DNA from 2 places in the Parabacteroides sp. B2-S-102 genome. Region 1 is predicted to be linked to the other one. Evidence: riboswitches for the same ligand, from Rfam matches in the RefSeq annotation. Region 1 holds a riboswitch; the other holds the start of a gene.

Region 1 (4,564 bases):
TCATATCTTTAGCGGTTCCATCAGAGGAACCATAAATCACGTACTTTGTTACATTGTCAACAGAAGACGGAGCTGTCCAATTTAAGGTTCCGCTAACTTTTAAAGCTTCCGGATTCTCATCCGTAAAACTGACATTAGTTACAGATACATTTGGTATGTTCAGTGAAGGCTCATTGTCATCATCACAGCTGACAAACGAGAAAGACATCAATGCACACAAGGCAGAGACACAAACTAAATTCTTCTTTTTCATTACTTTACTTTTATAGTTTACTAATAGGATAAACAAATACTTAAACGCCAAGAACGGCCCGGCATGGGATAATACTGAATAACATCATAATTCACGTTCGCAAGATTTAACAATTCACCTTGCAAACGCAAACCGAAATATCGAAAACGAAAATCTCGATTTATAGAAATACTCTGTTCTATATAAGAATCAATCCTGTTCCGATCTATATTTTGCGGCAATGCATAACGATCACCAACCGCAGTCAGTATATAAGAGACATTTACCCATGGATTTTCCAAGGTTACGGAAACCGTGCCAGAATGACGAGGTGTATAAGGAATCTGATCCTTATAATTCTTAGCTTCCGGATCTGTCACATCAACCGCGTATTGAAAAGAATAAGTGGAAGCCAAAAGCAAGCTCATTCGTAAGGGCAATCGGAATTGTGTAGATAAATTTACATCTACCCCTTTAATATCCACTTCGCCCATATTCATCATCTTCCAAACATACATGGTAGGTAAAGCCACGATCTTATCTTTCACCGTATTATAATATCCATCCGCCGAAATACTGAAATGCCGCAGCCAATCCCCACAGGAAGAACTCCATGTTACCCCTACATTATATTGGGAAGTTTCTTCCGGTTTCAAATTTGTATTTCCCATACGGAGGTAATACAAGTCCGTAAATGTAGGAACCCGGAATATATCTTTGTAAGAGGCACGTATCCGCAAAGTACTTTCCGAGAATGGCCGCCAAGACAAACTTACAGCCGGGGATAAACGCCTCTTATCATCCGGTTTTTCCCCTTGCTCCACTTTATCAGTGATATATGTTCCCAATAAACTAGCGGTAGCCGTGAATCGACTGTTCTTATATTGCACCGCTAGTACTGATTGAGAGGCCATTCGCTTTGGATTAGGGCCGTTCACAAAATTATTGTCCAGCATAGAGCGAGTTAAATCCGTAGTCAACGTCGCCGATACATACTTTATAGGAGTATACAGCAAACCTACAGAGCCATAATACTCATTCTGTGTATTCAAATCGACTTGTTCGCCCGCAGCATATTTATCATTTATATCTAAATAACGAGTAAAAGCATAATTATACTTAGCCATGGCCCGTAGCGTAAATTTCTCATTAAGAACATTCTTATACCCCGATTGCACGAAAAAGTTATTATCCCATAATCGTTCAGAAGTGTTCTTGTTATATAAATTAACAGAACCGGGAAGCCCCCGCTCCGAATCAAAATAGTACGCCTTAAAGGAAAGTTCGCCTCCCCTTCCAAAATCGCCGAATAGATTACCTTCCAAATGGAAAGAATGGATATCGCTATTTCTTCGCTTCTCTCTCGTTTCCAATTCCCCATTAATTAATGTATAGGGATATTGTCCATCCGCACGCACGAAATCACCATGTAAGGATGCGCTCCAACGCTTTCCTAATTTTTGATCATAATGCAGCACAGGATTAAAAAGCCCGAAGGAACCTCCCTTAACCTTAAGATAAGTATGAAACGATTTGTCTTTAAACGTGGGCTTTCCGGTTTGTATATTCAAGGCGCCTGCCGAAGCATACACCCTTGCCGTTTGGAAAATGTCATCCGACTGCCCGATTGACAAGGAAACCATCTCCACATTATCCAACGAGAAACGGCTGATATCGACTTGCCCGCTTTGCGCGTCCGTAATCGTCACCCCATCGTAACTGACGGCGGTATGCTTCGCCCCCAAGCTACGTACCGAGACCGTTTTCAATCCTCCGATCCCCCCATAATCCTGTACCGTAACTCCCGAGAAGCGTTTCACGGCCTCGGATAGGTCTTGTACTCCCAAGCGATCGATTCCCGCCCGGTCCATAATTTGCAAAGGCGTACCTTCACGGGTGACCGACGGACGTACCTTCTCCACCACTTCCACCCCGGAAAGCTCGTGATAGGCCGTCGTATCGATCTGTTGACCGTAAGCGACACCCAAAGAGAATAACCATGCGCTAAAAACGCATAGGCATCTTATAAGATATAAATCTCGCATAGCAACATTTAGATTTACCAACGTCTTCACCCGAAACGTCGCATAACAAAATCATGGCAGGTTTTCTGGCTCGTCCACCCTCTGTCGGCTACCTTCCCGCCTATCCGATAGGCAGTGGCAACAAGATTTGCCGGGGCTCCAAGGACTTACAGCTACGGGTACAGCTCCGGACTCGCACCGGATTCCCTTTTACTGATTATTATCGGAATCGATAACATCTACACCTTGATTGGCCGCAAAGATACATGTTTACTTTTTGATTAGCAACAAAAAAGCCCCCCGGCGAATCACTTCGGCGGAAGGCTAGGGAGTTTACACTTTTCTAAACATTACTAACAACAAAATATTTATTCTATGTATAAAAGAATAATATCATTAACTGTGCGGTCAACACACGCAAAAACATGGTCAATGGATAAACCGTCGCATATCCAACCGCCGGCGCATCATTTCCTGCCGCCATATTGGAATAGGCTAACGCAGGAGGATCGGTCGTACTTCCCGCAATCAATCCCATCAACGTAAAATAATTCAGTTTATAAAAATACCTTCCCACACAACCGATAATCAGTAGAGGCAATAACGTTATTATAAAACCATAACCGATCCAAGCTACACCACCCTTATTGACTATCGTATCGACAAAACCTTCACCCGCACTCAATCCCACGCAGGCGAGAAACAACGTGATTCCTAATTCCCTCAATAGTAAATTAGAACTTTGCGTGGTATAAGTAACCAATTTATAACGATAACCGAACCGGCTTATCAATATCGCAACGATCAACGGACCTCCCGCTAATCCTAATTTCACCGGTTGAGGAATACCCGGAAAACTAATAGGAAGACTTCCCACGATAATACCCAAAACTATACCAACAAAAATAGTCACCAAATTAGGTTCATTCAAGCGTTTCATTGAATTACCCAGCGTCTCGGCAACTTTCTCCACCGCCAATTCACTACCGACCACTGTCACCCGGTCGCCTATTTGCAAGACCAGATTAGGAGTAGCTACCAACTCCAGCCCCGCACGATTGATCCGAGTCACGTTAATTCCATGTAAACGGCGTAACTGCAAAGCCCCTAATTGCTTACCGTTGATTTCAGACCGGGTAACCAAAATACGCCGGCTGATAAACTGGCTTTCCGCCGGAATCCATTGCTTACGATCCATCTGTATTTCTTGACCGATAAAAGTCTTTATCGCCTCCACGTCATGCTCTGCGGTAATAACAAAAATCTTATCATCCCCATTCAATACCGTGTTCCCCGCCACGATCTCTATCCGATTCGTATCGTTACGTAAAATACGGGAAATAACAAATTCACGGTGTTCCAACAATTTAGATAGCTCACTTACGCTACGACCAAAAATCGCCGGATTCTTCACCACCAAAGAGATAGGTACAGCCTCTCCTCCCGATTCCGTATCCGTCTCTTCTTCCAATTGTTCCGTCTCCTTCGCAAAAGAGATACGGAAAACATAACGGATAAAAATCATCGACAAGATAATGCCGATCACACCTAACGGATAGGCAACCGCATATCCTAAAGCGATCGTTTCATCCGAGATCCCCGTCATATCTGAATAAGCCTGTTGAGCAGCGCCCAATCCCGGTGTATTCGTCACTGCTCCGGATAAGATACCTACCATTGTCGGTATAGGAATGCCTGTAATATAATGTATAATCAAGGCAGTAATCACCCCTAGAAAAACAATACCGCAAGCAAGCATATTCAACGTGATCCCTCCCTTTCGAAACGAAGAGAAAAATCCGGGGCCTACTTGCATACCTACCGAGTAAACAAATAAGATCAAACCAAACTCTCTAAAAAAATGAACGACCGACGGATTCGCCGTAAAACCGAAATGCCCGAGAAAGATCCCGACAAACAGTACCATGGTAATCCCTAAAGAGATACCGAATAGCTTCAGTTTACCAAGCTGGATCCCCAGAGCGATCACAACGGATAACAAAAGGATAGAATGCCCTACCCCTTCTCCCCATAACAATTCATTAATCCATTCCATATCTATTCATGTATATATTAATTTAAGATAAAAAAGTACCTCTGGCGAATCACTTCGGCAGAGATACACATATTGAACATTTAGTATCCCAGTTTAATCTGGCATCCATTCTAACAACATTTACTAATATATTTTCTATTTCTTATGCTGATAATTTAGACAAACTTTCCTCTTCCGGCAAAAGGGTTACCGGCCATTCAAATGTCGCACGACAGTGCGAACAGATCCTTTTCATACGTCTTTGTTCCTTTT
Region 2 (4,564 bases), on a different contig from region 1:
CTGGGAAATTCATCAGGCTATCGGCGCTCAAGATTCCGACCACGCTGACATTCCCGAAATCCAATCCCTTCGACAACATCTGGGTACCAATCAAGATTTGTGTCTTCCCCTTCTCGAAATCCGAGATGATCCGCTCGTAAGCCGTGCGGGTACGGGCCGTATCGAAATCCAGCCGCTCCACCTTCGCCGCTGGGAATTGCCCAGCGATCTCCTCCTCTACCTTCTCCGTACCGAAGCCTTGCATCTTGAACTCCGTCCCCTTACACTCTGGACATACCTGCGGCAAGCGGTAGGTATAACCGCAATAATGGCAAACCAGCTGATTATGCGCCTTGTGGTAGGTAAGGCTAACGTCGCAATTCACGCAATGAGGCACCCACCCGCACCCCCGACACTCGATCATCGGGGCGAATCCCCGGCGGTTCTGGAACAAGATCGCTTGCTCACCCCGGGATAAAGCCTCCCGCACCTTCTCCACCAACAGGGGGGAGAAAAGGGTATCTTTCATAATCTTCTTGCGCTTTAGCTCCTTCACGTCCACCGTAATAATCTCCGGCATCAAGCAATCACCGTAGCGGGTGGATAGCTCGACCAGACCGTATTTCCCCGCCGTAGCGTTGAAATAAGAGTCGATGGAAGGGGTGGCGGAACCCAATAAGGTCTTACCGCCGTGCATACCCGCCAAGACGATGGCAGCGTTACGGGCATGGTAACGGGGTGTCGGGTCTTGCTGCTTATACGTATTCTCATGCTCCTCGTCCACGATAATCAAGCCCAAGTCCTTAAACGGAAGGAAGAGGGAAGAACGGACCCCCAATACCAGCATAGGCTCGTCGCTATGCAGCAGCTTGTTCCAGACCTCCACCCGCTCGTTGTCCGAGAACTTAGAGTGGTAGACCAATAGCTTATCCCCGAATAATTTCGCCAGCCGTTCCGTGATCTGGGTCGTGATAGCGATCTCCGGCAACATATATAAAACCTGCCGCCCCAGCCGCAAGACCTCATGGATCAAACGGACGTATATCTCGGTCTTACCACTGGAAGTCACGCCATGAAGCAAGCAAACCTCCTTCGTCTTGAAAGCCTCATGGATCTCTCCGTAGGCTTTCTCTTGCGCCGGACTGAGCGGATTCGGCTCTTGCAAGCGGCAGACGGATACTTGTAAACGACCCACCTCTTTCTCGTAACTCTCCAAGATACCCCGTTTCAGCAGACCCTCCAATACCGCAGAGGTATAACCACTGCGTTCCAATAGCTCTTTCTTGGAAAGCTCCTTCGATAAAGCGGGATTCAAGGTATGGCTTAAATCCAAGAAGCTGACCAACAGAAGCTCTTGTTTCTTCGCCCTTTTCAATTCTTCGAACACCGCCTGCAATTTCGTCTCATCCCAGTAAGCTTCGGCCAAACGGATAAACGCCTGTGTCTTGGGAACGAATCCTCGCTTTAGCTCCTCGCTCACCTCAACCGCCCCTTTCACCATCAAGGAAGAGACGATCGGGACAACATTTCGGAGACCGGTCTTCTTCTCCAACTCCGAGATCGTCAATTTCAAAACCCCGCTAAAGGCATCCAGTACCGCTTGCTCGTTCGGGCGCAAGGGGGCGGTAGCCTCGAAATCCTCATTATAAGTAACCGCCGTCTCGCTTTCCAACTTTAAGCCGGAAGGCAAGGCCGCCTTATACACGTCGCCCAGCTTACATATATAATAAGAAGATATCCATTTCCAGAAACGGAGTTGCGGACGGCGGAGCACCGGAGTGGCATCCAGCAAAGCGTAGATCTCCTTCGTCTCAAAATCGGATACCGGTTCCCGGTCGTGTACCTCCATGACGATGGCCGTATAATATCGTTTCTTCCCGAAATGCACGATCACCCGGCAACCGGGAGTCACGGCTCTTTCCAGATCTTCGGGTATCCGATAGGTATAGCTATTCTCCAAAGGAAGGGGAAGTATGACGTCCGCATATTTCATTCAAACAGGTGTTTCATTACGAGCCCAAAAATAACAAAAAAGGCCGGACTTCTAAAGCCCAGCCTCTCTCATTTTATTTTCACCTATTTAGAACAAGATCGCTGCCGTGATAGACCATCCACGATTCTTTCCGGCACCGTCGGAGAGGTTCACCTTCTCAATGCTATAGTTATCAGTCAGTCCCAGACCATAATTGAAACCCACCTGCAAGTGGCTGATCAACTCCACGCCGGCACCGAAGTTAAGGCCTGCGCTGAAATTCTTCGCCTTCACCTGATCCGCTACGGAACCCGGGATATCCCAAAATTTATCACCGCCTACACGGAAACCGATATACGGACCGGCTGCCAGATACGCTTTGACGATCGGTAAGCCGAATTTCCATTTCAAGTTGACCGGAACATCGATATAATCCGTCTTCATCGAAGTCTTAACCCCGCCAACCGAAGTCGTCTCCAAACCTTTTTGCGAATACAACACGGCCGCATCGATCCCGACACCCACCAACGGCAAAGTCGTCTCGATCATCGGCCCCACTTGGAAGCCGGTTACGTTATCCGCTTTCAACACGTCCGAGTTGAAATGGACAGACGATATATTCACACCTCCCTTGATACCGAATTTAAGCTGAGCGTTCGCCGGAAGCGCCATCAACGCTAACAAGGCAACCATAAGAAATCCCACGATTTTCTTCATATTCATACTTCTTTTGTTAATTACTCGTTGCAAATAAACGCACTTTTCTAATAATAAACAAATATTCTCTATAGAGTGTTCACGGAATACCCCAGTCCTTTAAACTCAAAGAAAGCATGCATCTTACATACGGAGCTCATCCCGTCGGTCAGATTCATGCTTCTTTCCCTAATTATTATGGCAAAATAATTATCCGAAACCATGAGACGACTTGATAAGAAAACCTTGGATAAAGAATAGTAAAAACCGGATACGGTTCTTGCGTTCTCTTCCGGCCTTTCCTCGAAGCCGTCGAAAATATACACGCCTTGCAGGTCTTCTGACTTACTTCCGGTCTTAAGCGCCTTCCCATTCACTTGAGTGAACAGTGGCAACAGTATTGCTCAACCCGTTTATGAAGCTTACAGCAGCGGGACTGTCCGGGATTCTCACCCGATTCCCTTTTAATCCCTATCCGGCGATTGCCGAAAGGGAACAAAGCATGTAGCAAAGATACATAAAGTTTTGATGTAGCCTAACACTTTCCACAAAAAATATCCCTATATTCCCGGTTCCTGATATAACATAAAGCCGCCCCGATAGCCGTGCGATACTCGGCATACTCCGGTATCTTGAAATGGACATCGCACATCTCCTCCAGACAGGGGAAAATATCCGGGCATTGCGGCAAGCGAGTCAGGTTACCGATCAACACGATATTCTTGATATCGCCATTTAACGAGGCGAAAACAGCTCCTTGCCCGATAGTCTGCAAGACCATATGAACGATACCGAGAGCGATATCCTCAACCTTAGCGTTCGCATCCGCTTTTCCAAAAATAGAGGCTGTCACGTCTAGCGGCAGGCCGGGTAGCGGATGCGGCGTAATATCCCGGATATGCAAGTCGATATCATTCAGGGAACCATGCTCAGCCAAAGACGCTATTTGGTGAAAGTCATGCGTTTTCAATAATAGCTTAGACAAGCCGAGGATGGTTCCGCCACCGATACCCAATCCCCCGATATGCTCGACCGTGGAGCCTTGTACCTTGACAAAAGAGGTACCCGTTCCCATGCTGACCACCAACAGGCTATCCAGTCCCGTATTATACTGCGCCCCTAGCCCATTTGCGAGGAACTCATCCGTCTTCGCGGTTGGTAAGCCATATAAAGGTTGATCGATATAGGCGCTACCTACACCCGTCAAGATCACTTTCTCTATATTCGAGAGTGAGATGTTATTATCATAAATATATTTACCGAAGGCCCCGAATAAAGAGGTTACCGGATCGGTAGCTTTCACGAACATCGGGTTCTTGATCTTCTTATCCTCCACACCGACGATCTTGGTCGTGCTACCTCCCACGTCTATACCTATAACGATTCCCATGATTCTTTCCCTTTTTAATTGAATAATCGCTACAAAAGTACATAAACCCGTATACAATACTAAAAAAGGCCGGACAAAATCAATTGTCCAGCCTCTCTTTATTAAAAAACCGTAAGGTTTAAATGCTATTTATTCGCCTAACAAGATCTCTAGGATCTGGCAAGCTGCCTTCGATACGGAAGTACCCGGGCCAAAGATAGCGGCAACGCCAGCCTTATACAAGAAGTCATAGTCTTGAGCCGGGATTACACCACCAGCGATAACGATGATATCCTCACGACCTAATTTCTTCAACTCCTCGATAACCTGCGGAACCAACGTCTTATGACCAGCGGCCAAAGAAGAAACGCCCATTACGTGAACATCGTTCTCTACAGCTTGACGGGCAGCCTCGGCCGGAGTCTGGAACAACGGTCCCATATCTACGTCGAACCCACAGTCAGCATAACCGGTAGCAACAACCTTAGCGCCACGGTCATGTCCGTCCTGACCCATCTTAGCGATCATGATACGAGGCTGACGGCCCT

The links. A riboswitch is a leader RNA that binds a small molecule or an ion and turns the genes downstream of it on or off. The one in region 1 is predicted to bind cobalamin.
Region 2: another riboswitch for cobalamin. It lies ahead of NBH07_RS08135 (porin family protein); the one in region 1 lies ahead of NBH07_RS15585 (TonB-dependent receptor plug domain-containing protein).

The regions. Positions count from the first base shown of each region.
Region 1 covers NZ_JAMOKM010000013.1:38,357-42,920, reverse strand. The annotation lists gene NBH07_RS15590 (DUF5074 domain-containing protein) at 1-253, opposite strand, end outside; gene NBH07_RS15585 (TonB-dependent receptor plug domain-containing protein) at 274-2,277, opposite strand; cobalamin riboswitch at 2,316-2,520, opposite strand; gene NBH07_RS15580 (putative transporter) at 2,630-4,312, opposite strand.
Region 2 covers NZ_JAMOKM010000004.1:297,342-301,905, forward strand. The annotation lists gene priA (replication restart helicase PriA) at 1-1,972, opposite strand, end outside; gene NBH07_RS08135 (porin family protein) at 2,060-2,668, opposite strand; cobalamin riboswitch at 2,961-3,163, opposite strand; gene coaW (type II pantothenate kinase) at 3,183-4,037, opposite strand; gene scpA (methylmalonyl-CoA mutase) at 4,167-4,564, opposite strand, start outside.